DNA from 3 places in the Shewanella sp. 8A genome. Region 2 is predicted to be linked to each of the others. Evidence: predicted binding sites of a transcription regulator. Region 2 holds the regulator's gene; each other region holds the start of a gene.
What was found. Region 2 encodes sigma-54, which starts transcription at its own class of promoters, with help from an activator protein. Its sites were predicted from a motif close to GTTGGCACGNNNNTNGNNT; they were not measured.
Positions count from the first base shown of each region.

Region 1: the regulator sigma-54 is predicted to act here: its motif matches at 7,993-8,011, upstream of M0413_RS01105 (DUF1328 domain-containing protein).
Region 3: the regulator sigma-54 is predicted to act here: its motif matches at 7,144-7,162, upstream of M0413_RS01180 (DUF3192 domain-containing protein).

Region 1 covers NZ_JAMDJP010000001.1:243,038-252,888, forward strand. Annotated here, with positions in the region: gene M0413_RS01065 (DUF3224 domain-containing protein) at 68-478, shown strand; gene M0413_RS01070 (BON domain-containing protein) at 621-1,169, opposite strand; gene M0413_RS01075 (hypothetical protein) at 1,441-1,905, opposite strand; gene M0413_RS01080 (sigma-54 interaction domain-containing protein) at 2,159-3,532, shown strand; gene M0413_RS01085 (L-dopachrome tautomerase-related protein) at 3,640-4,716, shown strand; gene M0413_RS01090 (hypothetical protein) at 4,929-5,585, shown strand; gene M0413_RS01095 (YegS/Rv2252/BmrU family lipid kinase) at 5,578-7,272, opposite strand; gene M0413_RS01100 (hypothetical protein) at 7,427-7,621, opposite strand; gene M0413_RS01105 (DUF1328 domain-containing protein) at 7,644-7,820, opposite strand; gene M0413_RS01110 (hypothetical protein) at 8,580-9,740, shown strand.
Region 2 covers NZ_JAMDJP010000021.1:2,464-12,314, reverse strand. Annotated here, with positions in the region: gene M0413_RS15635 (KpsF/GutQ family sugar-phosphate isomerase) at 391-1,368, shown strand; gene kdsC (3-deoxy-manno-octulosonate-8-phosphatase KdsC) at 1,368-1,919, shown strand; gene lptC (LPS export ABC transporter periplasmic protein LptC) at 1,916-2,476, shown strand; gene lptA (lipopolysaccharide transport periplasmic protein LptA) at 2,463-3,014, shown strand; gene lptB (LPS export ABC transporter ATP-binding protein) at 3,011-3,742, shown strand; gene M0413_RS15610 (RNA polymerase factor sigma-54) at 3,849-5,324, shown strand; gene hpf (ribosome hibernation promoting factor) at 5,353-5,640, shown strand; gene ptsN (PTS IIA-like nitrogen regulatory protein PtsN) at 5,643-6,086, shown strand; gene rapZ (RNase adapter RapZ) at 6,083-6,937, shown strand; gene M0413_RS15590 (HPr family phosphocarrier protein) at 6,924-7,199, shown strand; gene mgtE (magnesium transporter) at 7,389-8,753, shown strand; gene M0413_RS15580 (molybdate ABC transporter substrate-binding protein) at 8,830-9,657, opposite strand.
Region 3 covers NZ_JAMDJP010000001.1:272,759-282,609, forward strand. Annotated here, with positions in the region: gene M0413_RS01140 (4'-phosphopantetheinyl transferase family protein) at 1-299, shown strand, start outside; gene M0413_RS01145 (hypothetical protein) at 530-1,072, shown strand; gene M0413_RS01150 (alkyl/aryl-sulfatase) at 1,136-3,127, opposite strand; gene M0413_RS01155 (LysR family transcriptional regulator) at 3,250-4,194, shown strand; gene queF (NADPH-dependent 7-cyano-7-deazaguanine reductase QueF) at 4,242-5,102, opposite strand; gene syd (SecY-interacting protein) at 5,162-5,812, shown strand; gene M0413_RS01170 (Zn-ribbon-containing protein) at 5,898-6,671, opposite strand; gene M0413_RS01175 (hypothetical protein) at 6,671-7,054, opposite strand; gene M0413_RS01180 (DUF3192 domain-containing protein) at 7,202-7,600, shown strand; gene M0413_RS01185 (DUF2789 domain-containing protein) at 7,640-7,873, opposite strand; gene M0413_RS01190 (GNAT family N-acetyltransferase) at 8,019-8,657, shown strand; gene M0413_RS01195 (Mpo1-like protein) at 8,650-8,955, shown strand.

The sequences.
Region 1 (9,851 bases), on a different contig from region 2:
ATTTCATCTAGCGGCCGGAAAGCGAAGGTTTTGGCATAAAGCATAAAATTAAAACAAGGAGCGTGTTATGGAAATGACCAAAGTCACAGGCAAATTTGATGTTAAGCTCAATCCCGAGAATGCCTATGCCACAGGTGTGGGCGGTGTGAACTTGGGCAGAATGACTTTAGATAAAACCTTTTATGGTGAGCTAGAGGCCCGCAGCCAAGGCGAAATGCTTAGTGCCATGACCGCGGTAAAAGGCTCAGCGGGTTATGTGGCGATTGAACAAGTCGTGGGTAAACTGTGCGGCAGACAGGGCAGTTTTGTGCTGCAACATTTTGGCATTATGACCGATGGTCAAAACCGCTTACACCTTGAGGTCGTCCCCCATTCTGGCGCGGGTGAACTCACAGGGCTATATGGTACGATGGCGATAAGCATTGAAAACGGTCAACATTTTTATGAATTTAGCTTCTGCCTTGAACAGGAAGCCTAAGGCATGATTAACATAACATCGCGCCGATAAAACAAAACCAGCCGAAGCTGGTTTTGTGGTTTTTGCCCGAGTGACTAATACCAACAGCTGAGTTATCAAGAGTATCTAGAGCTGAATTAGCAAGGGCTGAATGTTAAGACCATTATGAGGTTTTGACTTTGATCTTATCGACGACCTTTTTCACATCATCGGTATTTTTGGCAATGGTCAGTGCTAATTGACGCTCGGCATCGCTGGCCACTTCACCCTGTAAGGTCACTACGCCATCGGCAACGTCTACATTAATTTGGGTGCCCGAAACGTCGGTCGAGAACAACAGGCGGGTTTTTACGACCGTTGCGACCTTAGAGTCGGTTAAGGTCTTCACTACCTCACTGGTGCTCTCGTTTTCATTCATCACGGTTAATTTGTTTTCAACCCCTTTTACCCCATCCAAGCTTTTGATCAGCTCCGCTGCGAGCGCCTTATCGACACTGCTTTCCACTTTACCGGTTAAGGTCACATGGCCGTTTTTCACGTCGGTCATAATGTCAAAGGAGTTGAGGTTAGTATTAAGCAACAAAGTCGTTTCGGCCTTGCCATCGAGCCAAGCATCTTTGGCATCGTCTTTCCAATCCTGTGCGGCGGTCACATTTAAGCTGATAGAACCGACAAGTAAGGTGGTTAAGGCTAAAGTTGTCGTGTTTTTCATAATGATATCCTCCGTTGTTATCTCGAAGGGACTAAAGCGTGAATCGTGCCAATATTTTTATCTGATTGATTTTAAGATAATTATATTTGTTTTCGGCTCGTTTCGACTGTTTAATCCAAAAGCAAGCTCGGCGCTTTTTACCGACAAAATGTAAATATTACCGAGGGTGATAAAGCGATTGGGCTTAAGCAAGATAGGCGTTAAGAATCGCCAGATCGCAGGCAACAAAAACGCGGCTCAGTTGGCCGCGTTATTGGCTGGCATTGCTGCCTTACAGGGCTTGGCTACGCAGGTGTAAGGTATCCAAATGGATTTGTAGCCAAGCAATATCCTCGGCCAATTGGCTGATTAACCTTGGGTGATTGGCTTTTTTAATTAACTGTTTGAGGTGGTTAAGGCGCTGACGCTCAAGCTCGCAGAGCACTGTGAGGGCATCGGCGAGTTGCTGTTTAATAAGTAAAGCATCGACATCGGCATAGGGCCGAGTCTGCGACGGCGGCACCGAGTGCGGGCCTATGTACTGTAATGATTGGGCGAGCAGTTGCCTAAATCGCGCCAGCATCCCTTGGTATGTGTTGATTTGGGCAATAAAAATGCGTTTTAGGCTGTAGTCATCGACAGTGGTATTGGCCCGAGTATAAAAATCCACGCCGGTTTGCGTCAGCTCGATTAACTCATTAACCAGCTTAATATCGGCGCTCAGCTCGGTCTGATGTTGCGCAACATTAGACGTCATAACGACCTCCTGTGGTAGTTTGGGCAGCTCCGCCGACACGGATTGCCCACATTTTCATGGAAATATCAGTTTCATTCAGCTTCTATGCATATTTCGTTCACTTTTTAATGATAAGTTAATGGTTTGATTTAACTGATGATATTTATCTATTGTCGCCAGTAGGCCGACTATTGTCGGCAACTCTTACCGTTAAGATTGTTAAAGTTTCACAGCTGGCATACAGTGATTCCTTATTCACAGGGAGTGGCACAAGATGATCCGACCAACGCTTTTCTATCATCTACAGGACGTCGAAACCGAGCAGGCATTAGTGAAGCTCGAGGGCGCGCAGACCTACAACAAGCTACGCAGTAGCGATGATTTATCTTGGATTAGTCAGCTGGAGGCCAATCGTATCGATGTGGCGATCATTGAGCTGCCCCGTCTTAGCCGTGAAGATTACTTAGCCTTACTCGAGTCCAGCGCCATTGCGGATGTGGAGTTTATTTTCCTCTCCGACGGCCTGCCGAATCCTCACCTCGATACACTCTTGTCCAAATACGCGGGCTACCATTTCCGTAAGCCCATCGATATGTCCTTGCTGTGCGAAACCTTAGCCGATTTTGCCCAGCATCTGGTTGCCAATACCTCGACGCGCATTCGTCCCTATGCTAGCGAGTTAGACCAATATGGTTTGCTGGTGGGCTCCTCGTTACCTATGCACCGTTTGTATCGCACTATCCGCCGCGTGTCGGCCGCCGAGAGCAATGTGTTGATTATCGGTGAGAGTGGCGCGGGTAAAGAACTGGTCGCCAATACCATTCATTTAGCCAGTCCGCGGGTGAATAAGCCCTATATTGCGATTAACTGTGGCGCCTTGAGCCCAGAATTGGTCGATAGTGAACTCTTCGGCCATATTAAAGGCGCCTTCACCGGCGCGACTCGCGATCACCAAGGGGTATTTGAGCAGGCCGAAGGCGGCACCTTATTCCTCGATGAAGTCACCGAAATGCCCATCGAGCATCAAGTTAAGCTATTAAGAGTGCTCGAAAATAATGAATATCGTCCCGTCGGTAGCCCTAAGGTGCTCAAGGCCAATGTGCGTATTGTGGCGGCGACAAACCGCGATCCTTTAGTGGCGATTGAGCAAGGACAACTGCGGGAAGATTTGTACTTTCGCTTAGCGCATTTCCCTATTCAAGTGCCGCCATTGCGGGAGCGCGGGGAAGATATAGTCGGACTTGCGAAGCATTTTCTGGCCTATCGCAATGCGGCGGAAAAACAGAGCAAAGTGTTCTCGCCCTCAAGTTTAGAGGCGATTGCGGCCCACGCTTGGCCGGGGAATGTGCGCGAGTTAAAACATGCTATCGAGCGCGCTTATATTCTGGCGGACCATGAGATTACCTCGGAGCATTTACAGCTTACGCTCAGTTTGGATAAGGAGGCGGCTGCGGAGGAAAATGTGGTGATCCCCCAAGGTATGCGCCTTGAGGAGCTAGAAAAAATCGCCATTTACCAAGCGCTTGAAACGAGTCAGGGCAACAAAACCGACACTGCCGAGCAACTGGGGATCAGTGTAAAAACCCTCTACAACAAGCTCAGCAAGTACGAGCAACAAGTCGAAGCGGGTGAGCCGACGGCGGAATAGTGCTGATTATCAAATTAATATTGAAACAGAGCCGATTTTTACACTATTTTTTTTGTAAATAATAACTCCTATTCTACAGCCCTTAAACAGAAAAGCGGAGATAGAATATGAAACACTTATTTACGACAGCATTATGGCTTTCTTTGACTGCCAGTAGTTTTGTAAACGCTACCCCAGCGGTAGGAAGTCTTGAAACAGTCGCTGAATTGCCAATACGACCTGGCAATGTCAGCGTCACTGCACAAGGTCGGATTTTTGCCACGGTACATCCACTTGATACGCCGTCAGGTTTACAACTGATTGAAGTTAATCGTGAAACCAATGCTTACAAAGCTTGGCCTTCAATGGATTTACAAAAAGCTTCGACTGCCAATATGACTCAATTTGATACCTTATTAGGGATTGCTCAGGACAAAGCTGGACACCTCTGGACCGCAGATATGGGGTTAGAATTAGGTCAGACGAGGATTTGGGGATTCAACATTAAGGATGGCAGTCTATATAAACAAATTGTCCTACCACAAGCACTCGCGCCCAAAGGCAGCTTTATGCAGGATTTGGTTGTCGATTCACAAAAAGGCTGGATTTATTTAGCCGATATCGCCAACCCAGGCCTCTTAGCAGTGCGTATCGACGATGGTCATACCGTACGTTTTTCAGGTCATAGCTCGCTGCAGGCCGAAGCGGATGCAGTAATGAACATAGATAACAAAACAACATTGTTTAATGGCAAGGTCGCCAGTGTCGCGGTCAATCCCATCAGTTTATCTGCCGATGGAAGTACACTCTATTATGGTGCAATGAATGGCACTCACTGGTATCAGTTATCAACTGCGGCTTTACAAACAGGCAGTAATGATAAAATTATCGCGACTGTAAAATTAGTCGGAGCTAAGCCAGTGTCAGATGGCGCTGCAACGTCCAAACAAGGTAATCATTACTTCACCAATTTGAACCACAATGCCATATCTATGCTAGATAACAAAGGTACGCTATCAACAGCGGTCAGTTCTCCACTACTGGATTTTCCCGATAGTGTGCAATTTGGTGAAACGGGCTGGTTATATATTTCAGTGAATCAATTGCATAAAGCAAAAGCCTTTAATGGCGAAGCTGAAACAGCCAAACCACCTTATCGCATCATGCGACTCTGGACTGGTGAGGATACCGCTGCGGGTCAATAACACCTTAGCTGCAACTGCAAAGTTGCAGCTTTTCGTTGCAGTATGAGCGATATCGCAACGGTTATTTCCATTGATGTGAGTCGTTGGTTTAACTCGAAAGGATCTAAAAATAAGTTAGGTGTTGATTGTGTAAACTATCAATGCCTCATATTGTTACTAGCACAGGTCAATTTGAGATGGTGAGATAATTTTTGGAACAAGGAACAAGTTCAGTGACACTTAATCAACCTCCTAAGAGTGCGCTTTATCTCAAGGCGTTGAGTACCCAGTACCGACCTCTACTGTGGTTTTTTGCCGTTGCCTTGTTAGTGCTTGGATTGCTTTGTGCGAGGGCGGCCTGGTTACAACCCGAGCCCGTGTTACGGCTTGTGCTTGGTTGGGTGGCATTTTTTCTGTTATTCCCTGTACTGCCGCTAGCGTTAGTTCGGCAACAATCTTGGTTAGATACCGAGCGACAGCAATTGTGGCTCGGTAAAGGTGTATTCAATGGGAAGTCGCCTGGATTGTGGCGTTGGCGCGCCTATGCCTTTTCAGATATTAATGCTGTGCAACTCTATCTGCTACAAACAACCCATTGGCACCAGCTCGACCGTAACCGCCAAGCGGAAGATACGGTCGATCACTATCTCGCCTATTTACAAGTGCAGCAGCCTAAAGGGAGTCAATTGAAATTGGCTAACAGCACTGACAAGCAGGAATTACAGCAAGTTTTGCAGCAATGCGCGCAAGCGATAGGCTGTAAGTTTCAGGATTTTAGCAATAGTCCTCAAAAATCCCACCCCAAAGTGAGTGAATTTAATTTTATGCGAGTGCTTATTGCGCTTGCTGTTTTTATCTTAATAAACATCGCGATAGTGTCATTTACGTGATTTTTGGGTCGATAGCATTTTCGGTCGATTCTTGATAAGGCACAAACACCTTCAAAGAGGCGGGCAGGATATCAATATTGAGTTCCTCCGGCTCACAAATCTCGCCATCAATCACATACTTGCATTGGGGCTGACTGCTGATCTTCACCTTTTTCGCGTGGGCATGTTTCACTTTGCCTGTGTTGGCCGAGGTTCCAGAGTCGCTATTGGCGGCCTCTTTAATCCAGCCGGTAAAAGCCAGTTCAGCCAAACTGATAAGCTGTTCATTCGGCTCATTATTTGAATCTAACCAAGTGATATCCAACAAGCCGTCGGTCATATTGGGTTCGCCCTTACCTTGGGCGAGTAAGCTGGTAAAAGGCGCGGCATTGGCAACCACTAGGCTGTGGGTTTGCACTGTCATTGGGGCTTGGTCATCTAAAGTCAGCTGCAACTCGAGGTTGGTGTTGGTGTTCACCGCGCGCCACAAACCATCGAGGTAGGCGAGTTGGCCGAGAGCATTTTTACGCTCGCGGCTCGCCGACTCAATCATTTGCTGCTCAAACCCAATGCCGACCAGCAGCAACACCAGTCGCTCATTGCAACGCGCCGTGTCTATGGTCTGTGTCTGGCCTTGGATAATATTATCAAGGGCTTGGGAGACAGCATTCAGCTTACTGCTTAAACCAAAGAGGGCGTGTGACAGGGCATTGGTGGTGCCTAACGGGATAATGCCTAAGGTGATATCGGTGTCGATAATCTCCGCAGCGACCTCAGTGACTGTGCCATCGCCCCCGCAAGCGATGATGATATCGGCGCCCTGAAGCTGGGCTTTTTTCGCTTGGGTTTGGGCGCTAATCTCTGGCGTGGTGAGCGCTAACTGCACCTCAAAATAGCGTTTCAGTTCAGTGCAAATTTGTTCGCCATGGGTCTGCCATTTACCCGCGCCAGAGACGGGATTGGCGATAATCCAGGCTCGCTTATGCAGTTTGATTTCCCCTTGAGTGTACATCTGCTCCAGCGCTTTAAGTTGCCAGCGATTTAACCCTGCGGTTTTACGAATGCTTTTAATCTGTTGCAGCACCTCGGCAAAGCTGAGCTCGGTGCGGCGGCACACAAGATAAGCGGCCAGCACCATTACGGATCGCCCGCGGCCGAGCGCACAGTGGATTAATACCCGCTTTTGGGCGCGTACTTGACGGTGTAACCAGTTAATCGCCTGATTTAATTGGGCGCTAGTCGGCACACTGTGGTCAAGAATAGGGATATTCAGATAGTCGATATGATCCTCATACAGGGACACATCGAGGCCGTCGAATTCGGCGGTGACATCTAAAATGGCGGTAATGCCATAACGATTTAGTTTAGGTAAATCGGCAGCGCTTAAGCGGCTACCCAAGTATAGATATTTATCAATGGCTTGCATTGAAGGTACGCTATCGCGGCGCCGCGCCCAAAGATTATAGAGTCGGCATCCTAATAAAAACGGAATAAAGCCCCAACGAATATACCAAGGGATGGAGCCATCCTGACGTTTTCTAAAAATACTGGCGAGGTTAAACCAATAGGCCGAGCCGACAAGGGCGAGGGATAGGCTGCTCCATCCCCAAATAAAGGTGAGGATAGGGGAGTGCCCCGTTACGGCGAAATAGCCAAATAACAGCGCTCCGAACAGGTAGAAATACTTAATGTGGATCCTACTCAGCATTGGCATCTCCTCCATCGATAAACGGCGAGCCTCAGGGAAACCCACTTTATCGTAACCAATGACTGTCGCGATAAAGTGGCTCGGTGGTACTCAATTGAACTGTGGTTATCCTGATAGGCTCGTTTGTGGGACTCACTACTCGCTGTCATCCGTTTTAGCAGCGGGTATCTTTCGCTTTAACGCCTTCTTTCAGTTCTTCACAGGCATCTTCAATTGCATTGCCGGTATCAGTGATGGCTTCATCGATTTTTTCGCCTGCATCCTCGGCGTGGTTGTCGCTACAGGCTGACAATCCAAAGGTTAATAATAAGGCTAAAAATGCAGTGGTAATTATGGTCATAGGTTTCATATTGATTCTCCTTTTATCCAATTTAAGCGCGTGGTGCCTTGCCCTTAAGGGCATTGACCAGCAGGGAAATCACAAGTAATACAATAAATAGGAAGAAAATAATCTTTGCGATCCCCGCTGCGGCGCCAGCGATCCCCGTAAATCCAAACAGTCCGGCGATAATGGCCACAACCAGAAACATTAAGGTCCAACCTAACATAGCCGCCTCCTTTGTCTTATTTCGGTTTTTCTGTCTTCTCTCACTCTGCATGTTTACGTCGAGTGAGCTAGTGGAGTTCGTTGTTGAGAGCTAGTGAAGTAAGTTGAATGTGCTAAGTTGCGTCTTACATACCGTTATCACTCAATCCCGCAATAAACTCACAAAGGGGATATTGCGAGCTTAATGCCAACTTTGAAATTATTGACTAATTTACTGATTATTAGTGTAATTTTTAAATGTCGTATTGGCGGGAGTGTTGGCTGATATAAGCGAGATAGGCAATTTTTACCTGCGATTCGGTAAGAGTTGCCATTAGAAAATTGTGAGAAACAGCATAATGGCTTTGGAGGAGTCCGAGAGGGTATGATGTTGTTGGTTTAGAATGGGTAGCAATATTTTCTGTCCAGAATTTTCACCTTAGCTGATAGCTACTTATTGGTGTTGGTTCGAAAACTATCACTGCTGAGTACCACCCAAGCACTACGGGATGACTTATCTCGTCCGAAACATACCATTCTTGAATTAAATTAACTCAATTTATTGCCTTGGATACTGTCTCGCGTTCTGATAACTCTCATTCAAGTCATTTAAAGCAAGAGCAATTTGTAGGTGAATTAAAGATTCTACATTTATTTTTTAAAAGATAATGTTTCATCTTCACAGTGGTCGTGATTTTTATACTAATGATGTATTTTATGTACTAAGGCTACATGGCAATATTATATCTTTAATAGAGTTTGGACGAAATTGTAAATGAGGATGTTAAAGTTTTTTCATGGTGTTTTTTTAATTTTTCCGCTTATCAGCTTTTTTTCATATGGTTCCATAACCTCAAAGACTGCAGCATACGTATGTCATAATTGTAGCAATGCAGATTTTATTAGCTTAGTGAAAAAAGAGGCTCTTTCGAATAACTGTAATTTTACAACATCAAAAGGAGGGGCTTCTCAAGACGAAAAGGGTTGTTATAAGCAAAATGAAAAAATGATTGTAGTAAATCCCACTGCAAAAATTGCAAGCAAGTTTATTGTCCAATCCACGGGGAAATTGGGTGGCAGTGAGATAAAGTCATTACCATTAACACAAGGTGAGAAGAATGATTTAGACATATTTTATCAAATTGATAATTCATTCATTCAACTTAGTTCGAAATCAATTGTGACTTATGCTGGAGAATATGATAACAGCAATTTAAATAAGAAAACGCCATCTGCAAAGTTTGATCAAAAGTTTGATTATAATAAAAATGCCCAGTGTAGTATGTCATCTTTCCCAACTGATTTTTTTACATCAAAAGATTATAAACAACGAGTGTTAAATGAGCTTGGTGCTTTAATGAAGGCAAGTTTAAAGGATCTAACTTGGACGCAGTTTGTTGGTGACTTTAAGGATAAAGATCTGACAGGGCTGAATCTAGAGCTTACTGATGTTGATATTATTTTTAATCATAGTAATGCTAGAAAAATATTTGTGCATGTGATTTATGACAAAAATGATTACCGTGTTGCTCCAGATAATAGACTAACTTTTAGTGTTTCATATGTAGGTGAATATTATAGGGAAGGGAATAAAAATATAAGTTTTATTTTTGAATTAGAGCCAGATCTTTCTTATGCTGGAGGTGTTTCAATTAGTGACCTTTTCACACCATCAGGTAGTGATAATTCAGTGCGATTTTATGGGGATAAGGTTGATCCATGCCTAGTGCAATTTTTTGAACTAAACAAAACTCAAGCCACTACACAAACTCCTCTGTCTAATGATGAAATATATGGCCATTGGGTAGGTGTTCTAGATGAGGGCGGTGGGAAAATTTGTCGCTTGCGGACGCCTATACGTGGCTATTCAGGATATGGATGCTTCACAGATAAAAACGAGGTGCAAGATCTGACTTATGAGTATATGGGGTTATGTAATTAAGTTTTTTAGGATTCTAATTCATAAAAAGCTTAGGTACTTAACAAAAAGCTAGGCTTGATGTTATTCATAATCATATGACAGATAGATTCATTTCATATCGATTTAGCTCCA
Region 2 (9,851 bases):
TAAAGTGTTACTTAATGTTTTCACCTGTGTTGATAAATTAGCAAAATGGTTTTGTAAACGGTCAAGACATAAGCTAATTGATACAAAGATAATGTGAGTACAACTTAACTTAAAAACGCTATTGAGTTCTGCAATTAAGCATCAAACTGGCCATCATAGTTACCTTACTCACTGCGGGTGGCAAAAGGGAAATACCAAAGACGATGATATTGCTCAAGGCATTCAATGGCTAAACGATATATTCTGCCCTAATGCCTAGGCGCAGAGCTTAAACAATAGCATGCGACTCAAAGTAACAAGCCGTTAATTTTATCATCTTTATCGCGTACCAAATTGTGCTATTCCAATCCCAGACGGGGCGACAAAGACAATGCAAGAAGAGAGATAGACATGGTAGACCAATCACAATTGCGCCAGTGGGGCTGTAAAGTCATCGATATTGAAAAATCGGCCCTCGACAATCTTTATCAATATGTCGATTCCGTTGAATTCGCCCAAGCCTGCGAGTTAATCCTCAACTGCACCGGCAAAGTCATCGTGATGGGGATGGGGAAATCTGGCCATATTGGTAATAAAATCTCTGCTACCCTCGCCAGCACTGGCACCCCAGCCTTCTTTGTGCATCCTGGCGAAGCCAGCCATGGCGACTTAGGCGTACTCTCTGATAATGATATTATCCTCGCCATTTCAAACTCGGGTGAATCGAGCGAAATCCTTGCGCTGATGCCCGTTATCCAACGTAAAGCCATTCCCGTGATTGCCATGACGGGCAAACCTGAGTCCACGATGGCACGTTTGGCCAAAATTCATTTATGTATTGAAGTGCCTGAAGAAGCCTGTCCGCTCGGGCTTGCGCCAACCTCGAGCACCACCGCAACCTTAGTGATGGGTGATGCGATGGCCATTGCGCTGCTGCAAGCCAAAGGCTTTACTCGGGAAGACTTTGCAATGTCTCACCCAGGCGGTGCCCTAGGACGTAAGCTGCTGCTTAAAGTCAGCAACGTGATGCACAGTGGCGATGATTTACCACTGGTTAAACACGATATTTGCATCACCGATGCCCTGTATGAAATCTCCAAGAAGGGCCTAGGCATGACGGCGGTGATCGATGAACAAAACAAACTCGTGGGTATTTTTACCGACGGCGACCTACGCCGCGTTATCGATGCCCAAGTCAACCTACGCACCACGCCTATCGCCGATGTGATGACGCGAAACTGTGTCACAATTACTGAAAACGTCTTGGCAGCGCAGGCGCTGCAAGTGATGGATTCCAAAAATATCAACGGCCTGATAGTGATAGATAAAGACAATCATCCTGTCGGTGCGCTCAATATGCTCGATATGGTTAAAGCGGGAGTCATTTAATGCCACAGCAAGGATTTTACGGCCCGATCAGCGATGATGTGTGGCAAAGAGCGCAAAAAATTAAACTGCTGATCTGCGATGTGGATGGGGTATTTTCTGACGGCCGCATTTATTTAAGCAACTCGGGTGAAGAGCTCAAAGCCTTCCATACCCGCGATGGTTATGGCGTGCGCTCTTTATTGACCAGTGGCTTTAATCTGGCCGTGATAACAGGCCGCCAGTCTAAAATTGTTGAAAACCGCATGACGGCCCTCGGTGTAACCCATATTTATCAAGGTGTGGATAATAAATTTGTCCCCTATGAAGAACTGCTGTCGCTCTACAATGTCACACCAGAAGAAGTTGCCTATATCGGTGATGATATTGTCGACCTGCCAGTGATGAATGTCGTCGGTCTTGCCGTCTGTGTCGCCGATGGACATCCCTATGTGCGCCAACACGCCCATTTTGTGACCCAGTTAAATGGTGGTCATGGTGCGCTCAGAGAGCTGACAGATCTGTTACTTCTGAGTCAAAACAAATTTACCTCAGCCCATGGGATGAGCATATGAGTCGTGTGACCCTCGCCATTATTGCTTTTTTTGGTACTGCACTCGTGCTGTATTGGCAGGTCCAACAAAAACGCGGTGGCGATACCGATAGCAGCCTGAATGATACAGACAGACCCGACTACATTATCGAAGATCTGCGCAGCATCGAGTTTAACGAGCAAGGACAAGTCAATAGTCGCGTCACGGCAAAGCACATGGAACACTATGAGCTTAAAAACCAAACCGACTTTATTCAGCCTGTCTATCTTGTGTATCCCGACCAAGGTAAAGCAAAATGGCAGATCAGAGCCGATCAAGGTCGACTCAACAAAGATACTGGCAAGGTTGTATTAGAAAATAATGTTATTATCGATGCCATCAGCCCTGGTGAACCGATACAAACCTTGTCCACCAGTTTTTTAGAACTCGATCTCAACACAATGATAATGACCTCTGACCGCATCATTTACGTCACAGGGAAAGATTTTAATATTCAAGGGCAAGGCCTTTATGCCGACCTTAACGCGCAGGAAGTGCAATTGACCAGTCAGGTAGTAGGAACCTATGAAGCAAAATAACATATTACTTGCCAGCCTAATGCTAATGATAAGCATGAATGCCTTCGCCAAGATCGGTGACTTACAGCAAGAAGTGAAAATTAAAGCCGTCAGTCAAACTGCGGACATTAAAAACAATCAGATCATTTTCTTCGGTCCCGTTGAAGTTGTTCAAGGCTCAATTAAAATCCATGCGGATCAACTCCGTGCATTTTCTGTCGAAGGCGAAAATAGTAAAGTCTTACTGGCTACAGGAAATCCAGCAACCTACAGCCAAATCCTTGATGATGGCCGCCCTGCATCTGCTAGCGCCAAAGAGATTCGCTATGAAATGGCCACTCGGACGTTGACCCTAACTGGTACAGCGACCCTAGACCAAGCGGGTAGTCAAGTTACAGGCAATTTAATTCGTTACGATATTATTCAGCAAAAACTGATCGCCGAAAGTAGCGGCAATGGTGATGATCGCGTAATTACCATTATTCAACCTGATAATTATCAGGAAGAACTCAAAAATACACCAACAGATAAACCTGTGAAAAAACAGGATTCTAAATGACCCAAATCACCTTAAAAGCACAGAATCTCGCCAAGAGTTATAAAAGCCGCCAGGTTGTCAAAGATGTCAGCCTGACAGTAAAAACGGGTCAAGTCGTCGGTCTACTCGGCCCTAACGGTGCGGGTAAAACCACCACCTTTTACATGGTCGTGGGCTTAGTTAAAAGCGATAAAGGCCATATCTTTATCGACGATGATGATTTAACCGCCGATCCTATGCATCTGCGTGCCCGCAAAGGTATTGGTTACCTACCACAGGAAGCGAGTATCTTTCGTAAATTAACCGTACACGACAACATCATGGCGGTACTGCAAACCCGTAAAGAGCTCAATAGTGACCAGCGCGAAGAAGCACTAGAGCAACTGCTAGAAGAGTTCCATATCACCCATATTCGTGACAGCCAAGGCATGTCCTTATCGGGCGGTGAACGTCGCCGCGTCGAAATTGCCCGCGCCTTAGCGGCCAACCCCAAGTTTATTCTGCTTGATGAGCCCTTTGCGGGCGTTGATCCGATCTCCGTTATCGATATCAAGAAAATTATCGAGCAGCTTAAGAGCCGAGGCCTTGGAGTACTTATCACAGACCACAATGTGCGCGAGACCTTAGACGTCTGTGAACATGCTTACATTGTGAGTCACGGTAATCTTATTGCCGAGGGCACACCCGCAGAGATCTTAGACAATCAGCAAGTTAGGGCTGTGTACTTAGGTGAACAATTCAGGCTATAGTTACTAAAACAAAGCTAATAAGCCTTGAATTTGAGAGCGCTAGGCTCCATCCATATGATATCAAGCGACCTAAACTCACAATAATAACCTAGGGATCAGCGGTAACATGAAAGCGTCACTCCAGCTCAAACTGGGTCAACAGTTAACCATGACGCCACAACTTCAGCAGGCCATTCGCCTGCTGCAACTGTCGTCATTGGAACTGCAACAAGAAATCCAGCAAGCCTTAGACTCTAATCCTCTTCTCGAGCTGGAAGAGGAGCAATTTGACGCGCCTAGCGAACGTAAGCAAGATATCGCCGATACCGACTTTAGCGAAACGACTGCCCAGCCACAGGAACAAGATAATTCCACCGTGGACATTGCCGAGTCGCTGACCAAAGAATCTCTGCCCGAAGAGTTACCCATGGATACCACTTGGGATGAAGTATTTACCGCATCGCCAAACTCAGGTTCTGGCGCCAGCCGTGAAGATGACATGCCCTTCCAAGGGGAAACTAGCGAGGGGTTGTACGAACATTTAGAATGGCAAAAAAACCTCACACCCTTCTCTGAAACCGATTTAGCCATTGCCACCGCGATTATTGATGCCATTGACGATCAAGGTTATCTCACTCAAAGCACTGAAGATATCCTCGAAGCCATGGGCAATCCCGAGATTGAACTCGACGAAGTTGAAGCCGTGCTCAAGCGTATTCAACATTTCGACCCCGTTGGTGTCGCGGCAAGGGATTTAAGCGAATGTTTACTGATCCAGCTATCTCATTTTTCGCCTGATACCCCTCACATCGAAAACGCCCGCATGCTGATCAAAGATCATTTAGATCTGATCGCCGCTCGCGACTTTAGGCTGTTAATGCGTAAGACCAAACTGAAAGAGGACGAGTTAAGGGACAGTATTGCGCTGATCCAAACCTTGAATCCTCGCCCCGGTTTACTCATCACCCCTGTCGATGAAGAATATGTGATCCCCGATGTATCGGTGTCGAAGAAAAACGGCCGTTGGGTGGTCGAATTAAACCCTGACTGCATGCCAAAAATCAACGTAAATCAGCAATATGCAGCAATGGCCCGAAGTTCAAAAAATCAAGCTGATAGCCAATTTATTCGTGGCCATCTGCAAGAGGCTAAATGGTTTATCAAAAGCCTTGAAAGCCGCAACGAAACACTGCTCAAGGTAGCAAACTGCATAGTGCAATACCAACAGGGTTTCTTCGAATATGGTGAAGAAGCCATGAAACCTATGGTCCTAAACGATATCGCCGAGGCGGTAGAGATGCATGAGTCCACCATTTCACGGGTGACCACACAAAAATACATGCATACCCCAAAAGGACTTTTTGAACTAAAATATTTCTTCTCAAGCCACGTCGGGACGGATGATGGCGGTGAGTGCTCATCCACAGCAATCAGAGCTTTCATTAAGAAACTGGTTGCAGCGGAAAACCAGAAAAAACCATTAAGCGACAGCAAGATGGCTCAACTTCTGGCAGAACAGGGAATTAACGTTGCGCGCAGAACCATTGCGAAGTACCGAGAAGCGATGCTTATTCCCCCTTCCAATCAGCGTAAAAGTTTATAGCCTATTGTGAGTATCGGAGGACGTTTCTATGCAAATAAACCTAAGTGGACACCATATCGAGATTACTGAATCGTTACGGGCATATGTTGAGGAAAAGTTTTCAAAACTTGAACGTCATTTCGAACAGATCAATAATGTGCACGTTGTGCTCAATGTTGAGAAAATGCAACAGATTGCCGAAGCGAGAATCAACCTCACCGGTGGTGAAGTCTTCGCGACTTCAGAGCATGCAGATATGTATGCTGCCATAGACGTCCTGATTGATAAACTTGATCGTCAGGTTATTAAACACAAAGAGAAGTTAACAAAACACTAGCAATGGAACTTCGTACCATACTGCGGCCGGAGTGCACAACCTGCGCCACTCCGGGCAGTAAGAAAAAGGTACTGGAACTCATCAGCGACTTAGCCGCTGCCCAGTACCCCACCCTCTCATCTCAAGAGATCTTCGAAAGCCTCGTGGCGCGCGAAAAGATGGGTAGCACAGGTATAGGTAACGGTATCGCCATTCCACATGGTCGATTAACCGATATAACACAACCCATAGCGATATTGATAAAATGTGAGGAGCCGATAGCCTTTGATGCTATCGATAAACAACCCGTCGATATTTTATTTGCACTACTCGTGCCTGCCGACCAATGTCAGCAGCACCTAAGTACCTTGTCATGCATGGCTGAAAAGCTCAGTGACAAGCAAATATTAAAACAATTGCGCAAGACGCATGATGAAACGGAACTCTATCAGGTAATCATTGGATGAAACTGGTCATAGTGTCAGGGCGTTCAGGCTCAGGCAAATCGGTCGCACTTAGAGTGCTTGAAGATCTCGGCTACTATTGTGTCGATAATTTGCCTTTGCCTTTGATTGGCAGTTTGCTTGAACAGCTCAAAGGCAGTAACGATCTCGTTGCTATCAGTGTTGACGTGCGCAATTTACCAGAGCAAGACAAAGTGCTGGTTAAACAGCTTGCCAGCCTGCCTACGGGCACTGAACTCACCAGCTTCTTCTTAAACTCCAGCGATAAAGTGCTGCTAAAACGCTATAGCGAAACGCGGCGCTTACATCCCTTATCTAAGAGCCGAGTGTCACTGCAAGAAGCCATCAAACTTGAAGGCAAATTGCTGGAGCCGCTGTCACAGCAGATGGATCACTATATAGATACCTCGAATCTGAATATCTATGAACTCAGCGACCAAGTGCGGCAAATACTCCTTGGCAGTGTCGATAAGGAACTGGTGATCAACTTCGAGTCTTTCGGTTTTAAGCATGGTATGCCGACCGAAGCTGACTTTATGTTTGATGTGCGCTTTTTGCCAAATCCCCATTGGGAACCGGAGCTTAGACCTCTCACCGGTTTAGATGAACCCGTAGCGGAGTTTTTAAATCGCCAGCCACTGGTGAATAAGTTCATCTGGCAAATCGAGAATTTGCTCGAAACCTGGTTGCCGCATTTAGAGCGCAATAATCGTAGCTATCTGACGATTGCGATTGGTTGCACAGGTGGCCAACACCGCTCAGTCTATGTAGCCGAGCAACTAGCTAAACGTTTTAGTAATGGCAAACATAAAGTCAATGCGCGCCATCGAGAGTTGAGCCATGCCAAAACTTGAGCGCCAAGTCACCATCTGCAATAAACTCGGCTTACATGCCCGTGCCGCCACAAAGCTCGTGGTATTGGCCTCTGAGTTTGATGCCAGCATTACGCTGATCCAAGGTGAAAAACAGGCCTCTGCCGCCAGTGTATTGGGTCTACTCATGCTCGAGACGGGCATGGGTAAAACCATCACCCTCATCGCCGAAGGCCCGGATGCCGAGCCTGCACTTAATGCCATTTGTGCCCTTATCGACGCTAAGTTTGACGAAGCCTGCTGATGGTATCATCTCGATGATCCCTGCCGGTATTCAGTATCCTGTTTGGTTTTGATTTCAGCACCTTATACCAGTAAAACACATTTGTGACTCGACGCCCTCCCGTGCGCTAAATTACAATGTACTGCTGCGCTTTGGCTTAAGTCCTCAATAGCTAAACGCCAACCCATCCACCGCCGCCATGGAGGAAACATGCCTGTAGAAGCCTCAGACAGTTTACAAGCCGAACACCGCCTCGACCAACTGAGTCAAGCCCTCAACAGTGGTATGTTTGTGCATGTCAGGCAAATGCTACAAAATATGGCGCCGTCAGATATCGCATTGATTTTAGAATCGTCACCTCCCAAAGCTCGGCAAGTGTTATGGCAACTCGTCGATCAAGATCAGCTCGGGGATATTCTCGATGAACTCAGCGAAGAGTTAAAAGACCCGCTGATCAGCACCATGAGTCCAGAGCGAGTCGCCAAGGCTACCGCCAGCATGGATACGGACGATCTGGCTTATATTCTGCGAAGCCTGCCAGATACTGTGTATAAACAAGTATTACAGTCGATGAGTCTGCAAAACCGCCAGCGAGTCGAGCAAGCGCTCTCTTATCCCGATGAGACCGCAGGCAGCTTAATGAACACCGACACAGTAACCTTAAGACCCGATGTCAATATCGATGTGGTACTGCGTTATTTGCGCCAACGGGGCAACCTGCCCGACACTACCGATACTTTATACGTGGTGGATAAACACGATCGCGTGCTTGGTGGGGTCAAACTTGCGGATCTGCTCACCTGCGATCCCAATACTCATATCAGCAGCATTATCGATACCGATATCGAGAGCATTCCCGTGGGCATGTCCGACAGTGAAGTGGCGCAACTGTTCGAGCGCCATGACTGGGTGTCAGCGCCCGTGGTCGATAGTGAGGGCAAGTTGCTCGGCCGGATCACCATCGATGACGTGGTGGATGTTATCCGTGAAGACGCCGAGCACTCTATGATGGGGATGGCGGGGATGGACGATGATGAAGACACCTTCGCCCCTGTACTCAAAAGTACCTTCCGCCGTTCGCTCTGGCTCACGATCAACCTATTTGCGGCTCTGCTGGCGGCCTCTGTCAGCAATATGTTTGAGGGCACTATTGAACAGTTTGCCACGATTGCGATTTTAATGACGATTGTACCGAGCATGGGCGGCGTCGCAGGGAACCAAACCTTGGCCCTAGTGATCCGCGGGATTGCCCTAGGCCATATTGGCCAAAGTAATGCCCGCTGGCTGATAGGCAAAGAGCTAGCTATTGGCTTTTTGAATGGCTTAATGTGGTCGATGTTAGTGTTTATCGCGGTATTAGTTTGGAAAGATGATATGGCGCTTGCCAGCCTGATTGGCGGTGCGATGCTCATCAATATGACAGTCGCAGGACTAGCAGGCGCCAGTATTCCGCTGATCTTAAAGCGCTTAAAAGTAGATCCGGCGTTGGCGGGCGGCATGGTGCTCACCACAGTCACCGATGTAATAGGTCTGTTTGCCTTTCTCGGATTAGCGACTTTATATTTAATGCACTAGCACTGGCCCAAGCCTTGCTAAAGCGAGCAACAAAAATGGCGCTATTTCGCGCCATTTTTAATGAGTCTATTAGACATTATTTTTTAGGCGGCTGAAAACCATAACTGCTCAAAATTGCCTGTCCCTCAGGGGATAAAATAAACTTGGCTAAAGGTGCGGCCGCACTATTGGCATCCTTTAACACCAATAGGCCATAGTCGGCGCCAATAGCTAACTCTGGCGGTAAATCGACAATCTTAAGGCTCGGCACTTCTTTTTGTGCCAGCACCGCATTGGTGCAATAGGTTAAGAACACATCCGCCTGCTTATTTTCCATCACCCAAGCATAGGGATTACGATCCTTGGGCGGTTTAGCACTCTCAGGCCCACCAGTTAGCTGCATGGCTTTGGTTTCTAATATAGTTTTCGCATTGGGTTTTAAAGCCTCGGCTTTCGCAAACACTGCCCAAGCGTAGTCGCCAGCGGGATCGGCTTTTGGCGTTGATGTACCAAGCTTAATTTGCGACGCGAGCAGGGTGTCTAATAAGTTCGCGCTAGTGAGTGGCACTTCCGCTTGAGCAATGGCGCAGAGCTGGTTACGGGCAAACATTTGCACCTGTAGACCCACTCCCGCATCGACTAAGGCCTGCGGGTGTTTCATATTCGCCGAGGCAAAAATATCAACTCGCTCCCCCTCTTGGATCCGCTTAAGCAATAAACCCGAAGGCGCATACTGCGCTGCCACATTAGCTTGGGATTTCGCTTGGTAAGCCGCAATAATATCGTTCATCGCCGCCTTTAAACTGCCCGCGGCTCTTAGTTCAATAGGGGCTGTCGCCTCAGTGTTCATTGGCGCACCTTGTACCATCCCTGCCATCACTGTAGTCCCTAAACTGAATGCCAGTACTAAGCCCTGTTTTGCCATAATTGCTCTCCTTTGGCTCTGCGAAATAGTTATCATAATTTAACTAACTACATACAAAACGGGAAAATACCGGCAGGATCAAGTCGAATACTCGCCTGATAAGCCCAAATAGAGATGATTGCGGACAAGATCACTCAAGATAGATAACGGAAGGACAATTTGTCCCTTAGGATAAAATAAAAAGTCGCCCGCAG
Region 3 (9,851 bases), on a different contig from region 2:
AAGATCACTTTGCTTCACCAAGCCAAGCTAAGCCCTGTTCTTATCTTCAACTCCCAACGCGTATTCCACTATATTCCAATATTAAGCTGCGGATTGAACCTGAAACTGCACAGGATGCCACAAGCTCCCATGTACATCATTGGCGGAGTTATTTTGGCCGACTTAATGAGGAATATCGTTTTGGACTCAGCTTGGTTGATGGTGACAGCTTAGTGCAGGATGACAGGTTGGCGAAGGTGACTATTTCGATGCAGCTGACCAGTATCACTGCATTACTGGCGGCATGCTCTGCCATCTAGTGCGGCCTTCGCACGAAGGCTTAGGTCGCCTTCGTTCTTGAATAACTGCTTTACGCAAACCTTTCAAAGCACTTTCAATGAGTACTTGGAATTAAATCTTTGAATTAGTGCTTTTAATTCAGTTTCTTGTCCCTTCACTGACTTTGTTATCCCTCCGTTCATATTTCATTTTGGATTAAACCTAGCTCGCTATAGTCACGCCAGAGAACTCACTGACAAGGTTGTTAATCATGAAATTCAAATGCCTTTTATCGACCACCACTTTGCTACTGCTTGGTGGCTGTGGCTACTTTGGTGGCGATGAAAAACAGCAATTAGAGCAGGCATGGCTTGCTCAAGATCCGCAACTGCAGCAAGTGGTTGAGCAAATTCGCAGTCGCGGACTCGATGTTGTGGCTCAAAGCGCTGCGGCTGGCACTGTGTCCGCCTGCGTGACAGAAAAACTGACACAAGATCCCTTAGGTAAGTTAGTCAATGTCGAAGGCGCCTTAGTGGAGTCAGCCAAGGTGACAGAATTACTCGGCGACCTACAGAAGCTAATGGAACAAGAGGTGAGTTTTGATCAAGTCGCAGGTTTACTGCAAAAGGGTGCTGATGTGGCGGCTTATGCGAAAAACCTTATTGATCAGCAAGGATTAGATCAAGCTATACAAAGCCTTAAGCAAATGGCACTGGCGAGTGAGCAATTTGCTCAGCAGGATTTAGGCGCGCATTTTCAGCAGTTATTGTTGGAGTGTAAAACCACATCCCCAGCGACAAGCACTGCCAACTAACCAGTGTGAACGTCACGCCTTCATCTTATAAAAACGCCCTGAATATTCAGGGCGTTGGATTATTTATTTAGCAGTTGGTGGTAGTGGGACAATTTCAAAGTTGGCATCGAACTGGACTAAGGTCGACATGATTTTACCAAAAGCGGTTTTGTCGCCTTCCAGTTTGGCACTGCCGTTAGCCAGCAAGTCTTTAAGGGGCGTTTTACCGAGTAAAATACCGGTAATATAACGCTTATCAATATAAAGATTAGTATCAGCCTCCATCGGTTTATCAACTTGAATATTGCTTAAATTACCATTGCTTAGCTCTACATAGAGCGTTTCTTTAGTGTCAGGATTAATCACATTAAGCCTTAACAGCCCAAGCTCTGCGGCCTTGATGCTATCGACTTTGACGGCGAGAAAGTCAAACAGGGTTGAGATATCCATTTCACCTAAAATATCAGCTGAGGCTGATTTAGGTGCACCGGGCTGGACTCCTGCGCGTAACTCTTGGGCACCCGTCAGATAAATATTGCGCCAGCCAGCGCCTTCGGCTTGATAACCCAGTTGTTCATAGGTATCGGCAAGTAATTGTCTGGCTTCAGTGTTATTAGGTTCTGCCATCACGACTTTATTGAGTGCGGTGGCCACAAAGCGGTATTCGCCTTGGGCATAGTCGGTTTTGGCATGTTTAAGCACGGCGTTAGCGCCGCCCATATACTCAACAAATTTGGCGGATTCATCCTTTGTGGGTAATGGGTTTAAGTTGGCCGGATTCATATCAAAATAGCCTAAATACATGTTGTACACGGCTTTAGCATTGTGGCTATAAGTGCCGTGATAACCATTGGTGTACCAAGTATCGCGCACGGCTTTAGGGATAGTGGTTTGAATCGCATCGCCAATATCTTGAATACCCACCCCATTATTGGCTAATCGCAGGGTTTGATTATGGACTAGGCCATAGTTATCCCTTTGCATTCTTAAGTAGGCGTTGACATCCGTATTACCAAACACGGGCGCGGAGTGGGCTTCAAACAGTACCTGCGCATCATCACCAAAGCGTGTTAGCAATGCATTGATATCTTTAGACCATTTGATGGCATCCCGTACTTTTGCCCCACGTAAGGTGTAAATGTTGTGCATGCCATGGTAGGTGAGTTCAGCCGTCCATAGGGCCTTCATTGAGGGAATATAGGTGGCCATTTCCGACGCAGCTTCTGTGCCCGAGGCGTCCATAAACACCATTTCGATACCATCGATAGTCAGCGTTTCCCATTTATCTTTGCTGTTAAGGGTGATATCGGGTTTTACATAGGTGACTTCGCCTTTGGATAAGCCTTTGGCAAGTGCGGCATCGACAATGCCTTGCTCATTGCGCTCTAATGTGGCGCCGTATTGATAGGCGGCGCGGCGGCTCATGGCATTTCCTGCGAGGACGTTTTCGTCAACAATTTCTTTGGTGATGTTATGGGAACCATAGACTTTGACGTTTGGAAACATGTCTTTAATGGCGCGGGAACCGCCAAAATGATCTCCATGGCTGTGGGAATAAATCATTGCGACCACAGGTAAATCATTGCCCTCTGGTAAGTGTTTTAGTGCAAATTCAAGGGATTGCTTGGCGGACTCTTTGGTGAGCAATACGTCATACAGGATCCAGCCTGTTTTACCGCGGATAAGGGTTAAGTTGGCTAAGTCGGTGCCGCGCACTTGATAGATGCCGTCGGTGACCTTGTATAAGCCGTTAGACACCATATTCAACTGGGCCTGACGATACAGTGACGGGTTAACTGTGTCAGGAGTTTTATCGCCAATAAAGCTGAAATCGGCCCGTAAAATCGCTGCCGTAGGTTCATCGAGTTCGGCGATAAGATTCTTCGAAAACGCTTCAAAGGCATTTTTATCGGCAAAGTTAAGGGTGGCTGCTGTGGCCTTGTTCACCTCTATGGTTTGTTTGGTAGCAGGCTTGCCTTGATAGTGCAGGCTGATGTGTTCATGCTCGTGTTCAGCGGCGACTGCGCTTAAGGAGAAGCTGGCGAGAATACTGATTGTCATCAAAGATTTTTGCATCATTTTACCTACCGATAAGTGGGATTGTGTCGTTGATGGTTTGAGTATAGCCAGCTTGTATATTTAGATAACTCGAGTTAGCTTGGGTTGTAATATTTATCTTGTGAATGAGTGTTTCCCCTATGCCGACACAAAAGCCGTTAGATTTAAACTTATTACGTGTGTTTATGGTGGTTTATCGTACACGTTCGTTTACCCAAGCGGCGCAGGAGTTAGATTTAACCCAGTCTTCCGTGAGTAATGCCATTGGCCGATTGAGATCATGGGTAGGAGAGTCGCTGTTTACTCGGGTTGGGCGTGGAATTGAACCAACCGCAGTAGCTCGAGAGATGTATCGCAAGTTTGAGCAACCCATGGCCGATATCGAAACCGTATTACTTGGGTTTGAGCATTTTGATCCCCGCTCAAGCCAGCGGCGCTTTTATGTATATGCCAATGAGTCGGTTATTGAAACGCTGCAAGCAGGTGTGCAAGCTTTATTGTTGGATGCGGATATCGAAGTGATTTTTCGTGAGTCGCCGCCACAGGAGGCTGAGTTATATCGTGATATCTTGCTTGAGCGGGTTGCGGTGGCGATCGATATTAAACCCGCTCAGCAAACTTTGCTCTCAAGCAAATTACTCTTTACTGAACGTTTAGTCTGTATTGCCAGTAAGCAGCATCCTCGTATTCATGGAGCCATTACTCATCAACAGTATTTTGAGGAGAAACACGTATTTTTAAATTTGCGGCGTTTTAATTTGACGGCGGGGGATTTGTTTACTGAAGGCGTGTTACCAAGGCGCAGGATGTACAGTGAACAGTCCTCTCTATTAAGTATGTTTGCAACCGTAGGTAAAAGTGAGGCGATAGGTATCGCCCCTTTACGTTATGCCAGTCAATACGCTGAAATGTTTGGCCTACAAATACTACCTATGCCACTAAAAACAAGACCAATTGATTTATATATGGTGTGGAGCAGTAAATATACCCAAAACCCGAGCCATCAATGGTTACGACGTTTATTACTCAGTGCCAGTACCATGACAACAAATGAAAAAGCGCTGGTTCAGGCTCGTAGCGAGTGAATCAGCGCTTTTTGCGTGTTTATCTTATTGTTTTAAGAAGGTATCTATTACTGTCTAGCTAACCTGTGGCTTTCACCAGGATGCTCAAAGTCACTGCGGTAGGGGTTAATGTCTAAGCCGCCACGACGGGTGTAGCGGGCGTATACAGTTAACTTAGCACAGTGACAGTAATGTTTTAGGTCGACAAAAATTCGCTCGACACATTGTTCGTGAAACTCATTATGTTGGCGGAACGAAATCAAATAGCGCAGTAATTTTTCGCGATCGATTTTTGGCCCTTGATAACGGATCATCACACTGCCCCAATCGGGTTGAGAGGTAATTAAGCAGTTTGATTTCAATAGATTAGAATTGAGTGTCTCAGCGACAATCTGTTTTTCATCTGTGCTGTTTTCAAGATAATCAGGATTAAAATCATAATCACTGACTTCAATATCCAGATCGTCAATGCAAGTGCCTGGCAGTTCGACGACACGTTGAATACCAAAACTTTTAGGCTCAATAATCTTAACGTTAACATCGCCTTGGGCACATTCACTTAGATCTTTAACTAAGGTTTTTTGCACCGCATCGAGATTGTCGAATTTGGTTTGATTAAAACTGTTTAAATACAGTTTGAAGGATTTTGACTCGATCAGATTTTGGCTTGCATGACTTAGCTGAATGTCGGCGATAGCCACCATAGGTTTACCCTTTGCATTTAGCCAAGACAGCTCATAGGCCGTCCAGATATCGGCTCCGTGGAAAGGTAAACTCTCCGCAGTCAGGTTGATAGCGTTACGGTTAAGTGAGCGAGGAACCCCTTGCAGCAGCGATGCATCATACTCGGCTTGGTAATCAGTAGCTTTACCTAAAGTTAAGCTCGCAAGTTCTTTTGCATCACTATAGGGATCGTGATTCTGTGTCATCAATACTGTTTCCATGTCAAAATAGGCGCACATTATACCCGAAATTGGATTGTGCTTAAGTGTCTTGTCTGCCTGCTCTCGATAAATTTTTGCAAAACTATCATCAGTCTTACCTATCAACTTTAGGCGAATTACCGCGATATTACCCGCGAGGTGAGCCATCTTTGTGCATTCAAGGAGAGTTTGATGAATCATCCGATGAGGCGGTGAGCTGGTTACCTGTTAAACGTGAACAAGTAGGCAGCTTTGCGAATGTTGAGCATGCACTTGAACTTAAATTATGGCCTGATATCAATTACTTCTATGGTGAGTATTTTGCGGCGCCCGTGCTATTTGATTCACCATGGGGCACAGGAGAATTACTACAGGTATGGAACGAGGCGGATTTTGACGCGTTGCAGCAAAATATTATCGGTCACTTAATGATGAAGCAAAAACTTAAGCAACCGCCCACCTGGTTTATTGGTTTGCTTGATGAGGGCGATAAGATGCTAACGGTGGATAATGCCGATGGTAGTGTATGGGTGGAAATCCCCGGCGAGCTTCCCTCTTCCCAATTGGCGCCGAGTTTAGCGGCGTTTATTGAGGCGTTATCGCCACGTATCGCGCCGCCCGTGAAACATGAAGAATTGCCTATGCCAGCGCTCGAGCATCCTGGGATTTTTGCCAGCTTTAAACGTATGTGGCACAACCTGATTGGTAAGCGTTAAGCGCGTTGAAATGCAGCAAGGCCTAAACATAGTAAACTCGACATGCATCTCTAGCCTGTCGAGTTTACGCTTCAATAAGGCAAGGCTATTGATGGTCCCAAGACAAGTTAGACACTATGCGGCAAGGTTCGCAGCGAAAGTGAAACATATCCAATAATGGCTCATCGAGCTTCCAGGTGTGACTGCCACAACGCGGGCAGGGGCGTGCCAGCTCAGATTGCAGATCCTGCCCCCCGACACGATACAAATAATAGTAAGTGGGAATTTTAGTAAGGTATTCGATTCGACCGCGTAAATCCCAACCTCGTCTAAATAAATCACTGTTTGGGCTCGATAATTCTTCTAGCGCTGCAAACTCTGCCTTAGTGGCGGCCGCCATTTGTAACTCATCACAGGCTTGCCACTCGGTTTGCCAGCGGATAACTCGCTTATGATCGCCATTAAAGGTCGCAGGGATTTGATACAGCGGAATAGGCAATAAGTTATCACCACTACGCAGGGGGGAACACATATGCACATAGCTAGTGTAGAGCAACTGCCAGCTGGGTGGCTCAGTGTTACTGACCTCAGAATTAATATCCTGACCGATAAACTTTTCACGTGGCGCCAGTAGTTTAGCCTCGGTTAATTCCGCCAGCGCTTTTTTCACCCAAGGGCTGTGGTAACGATGGGCCAAACTGTTTTTTTCCGGCGTGAGTAGGCGTACTCGAAATTCGCCCTCATTAAAGGCTACGGCAAATTCGCGGCCGAGGATTTGGCCATTAGCGCGATAGGCTTCGAGTAATTGATTGATGGCACGTTCTGCCGCACTGATGGTGGTATCGGCAAAGCATTCAAAGCGCAATTCGGTGACAAACATTAAGCGGATTTTCCTTGGGATTCGAGTTGACTGACACGTTGTTTCAGCTCGATAAGTTCATTTCTGAGTTGCATGATCTCGTTGTTTTTTAACGCGAGGGCCTGTTCAATGCCTTGTTGCAACTGGGCTAACTGTTGCGCCAATGTGGCGACTGTGAGTGGTGAAGCTTCGGCGGTATGTGTTTCTTCAATCACGGGCTGTGATTGGGCCGCTAAACGTTCCCGCTCGGCTTTAGGTACCGATTTAAATTGCTGTAATCCTTGGATTAATATCGGCATAGGGATTTTGTTACCGACACGGCTTTTTATCAGGGCAAGGCTTGGTGTTTTACCGCTGGCTTCGAGTGCGCAGGCTGCTGCTAACACTTGGTCAATGGGACTCATAATAAGTGAAATTCCTTAATGTATATCGTGTTTTTCACTAACTTACTGTGATGTGGTTATTTTAGTTTTTATAAATCAATGTATTGCTGTTTGGCATTGATTTTGCTTTTTAACAATTTTTATAACAAGTACACAGGAAGTCATAATATGAACGCAAATATTAATCGCAAACTCATCGCGGTCACGTTTTTAGGGTTAGCAAGCTTAGGTCTTAGCGGTTGTGTGGTCAATGTCGGCGATGGTGAATCTAAGTGGGATAGCAGCGAATCTTGGGAAAAAACACAGGATAAAAACCGCACTAATCTGACTAAGCTCAGCCTTGGCATGAGCAAAGACCAAGTGATGACGCTAATGGGAGCAGCAGACTTTAGCGAGTCCTATTTACAACAAAGCGCAGGACAAGCAGACAAAGAAGTGTTGGTCCTCTTTTATCGCACTCAGCACTCCCATAGCGATGGTAAAACCACTAAGGATGAATGTACGCCTGTAGTGTTGAGTAACCATGTTTTAGTCGGTTGGGGCGACACTGCGTATCAAAAGATTTAACCCCAACTGCCCCAAAATATACTTGAAAGCCCTAAAAAATTAGGGCTTTCTTAACTGAGCATCAAGCTGCTCAATCAGTTCGGTCCATTGTGCATCAGCCTCTAACGCTTCGGTGAGAAAACTCTTTTGCGCTTGTGTCCAAAAAGGCGCTTCAGTTAAGTGTATTTGTGCTGCCAGCTTGTGAGTCGCAATAAATTGCGCAATAGCATTGGGTTGGCTCTCTAATCCCAGTTGTTCAAATAGATGGCTTAAATCAATTGGCGTAGTATCCATTCGATCTCTCCCTTGGTTAGCTTTTTATCTAGGTTATGCATCTCTTTAGGAAATGCAATCGATGATTAAAATTTGCACTTTTTGGTTTCCTTGATACATTGATAAAGACTCATAAGAGTGTGATCTAAATCAAGGAATTCTAACAATGGACAATAAAACCTTGGATGAGTATCGTGCCGTTTATCTCACCGCAGAAGATTTACGCTTGGCCGCTTCAATTATCTACAATGCGTATCATGATGATCCCTTTTTCATTAATGCGTTATCCACCGCGGATAAATTTGCCTACGAACAAAAATTACGCGCCGCAATTCGCGAAGAACTCAATACTCTATGGCAACAAAAGCAGGCCTTAATCGGACTTTTCGATGGTGCTCATTTAGTGGGGGTTGCTTGCGTTGTCACCCAAGAAGTGCCACTCGGAGAAGGTCGCTATTGGCACTGGCGGCTCAAAATGTTGCTGGGTACGGGGTGGCAATCGACCCAAGCTATGATGAAAAAGGAATCGATTATTTTGGAACTGTTACCCAGCCAGCGTTGTGGGATTTTGCAATTTATTGCCTTAGCGCCAAACGAGCAAGGTAAAGGGCTGGGCCATCAACTTGTTCAAGCGGTAGTGAGTTGGTGCGATGAGCAGCCAAATCTTGAAGGTATTGGGGTATTCACCTCGCAGGAAGCTCATATGCATTTATTTAAACAACATGATTTTGTTTTCTTGGGTGAATTGACTATTGGTGGTGTGGCTGGGCAATTACTTTTTTATACAGGCCAACAAGATGAATAAACGTTATCGCTCTTTCGCTGAGTTTTATCCTTTCTATCTCTCCCAGCATCAAGACAGTCGTTGTCGGCGGCTACATTTTATTGGAAGTATTCTGGTATTGTTTTTATTAGGGGCTGCATTTATCACTGCCGCATGGTGGTTGTTGATGCTGATCCCGCTTGTGGGATATGGATTTGCTTGGGTTGGTCATTTTGTCTTTGAGCGTAATCGACCTGCGACCTTTCAATATCCTTTGTACAGCTTGATGGGGGATTGGGTGATGTTTGTCCAAATTCTTTTGGGAAAAGTAAAGTATTGAATCTGATATTCCGGTAAGAAGCTGACAAGCGTGTGAGAGATCGCTTACAAAGCCTGTAAGACAATATGTTTTCTTTTTGATTGTTTTATAATCTGTAGTTTTAAAAGTTATTTAATTTCAATTTGTTATAAATTCCACTTTGCTGGTTGAATGAGATTTTCCCGGGTTGTTGTTCTTATGGGGGAACAACAAAGACAGAATTCACGTAGAATTTATCTGTCGCCAAAACACATGGATAGCACGGATTGCAATACAGGCGAAACGGACGCAAGAAGCAACTAATTTAGGTTCTTGGATTTGAACCCCTGGCGGTAGGAAAACTGTCATAAACCAAGGATAGGCTAAGGAGAAGCAGGATAGCTTTGTCAAGGATGATACAGGATATAATACTTGTTAGGACGACAGGTTTCAGGATGATAAAGGACAAGCTTAAGGATTAAGCATGTACTCGGTGCAGGATGTATCGAGTTAAGGGATAAGTATAAGGGTGAACAGCTTGTACTCGTCTATGGAAGGCATTGAGCAGGATGCATTATGGAATGAGTCATAGGATGTGACTGGTGCCGGAATAGGATTTCCGGGTCAAAGGATTGAGTGTTATGGTTAAGCCATAACACAGGGAGGATTAGGGGTACAGGGATGCTGTAGGATGCACGTAAACGCATGGATGGTGCAGGGAGCACAAATAAGCAGGATGGCTTACAGAGAATAAATGGGGCGTACACAGTACGCCCTTTTCTTTTTTGTCTTTTGAAGCTGCAGCTTGTATCTAGGCATCTTATAAATATGGAATTGCAAATCCGTCCAATCACCCAATTCACAGCTCACCAAGATTGTAATATCAACCCGCTTATACATTGATAACAATGCGCAATGATACTTTTGAGTTGCTTGGT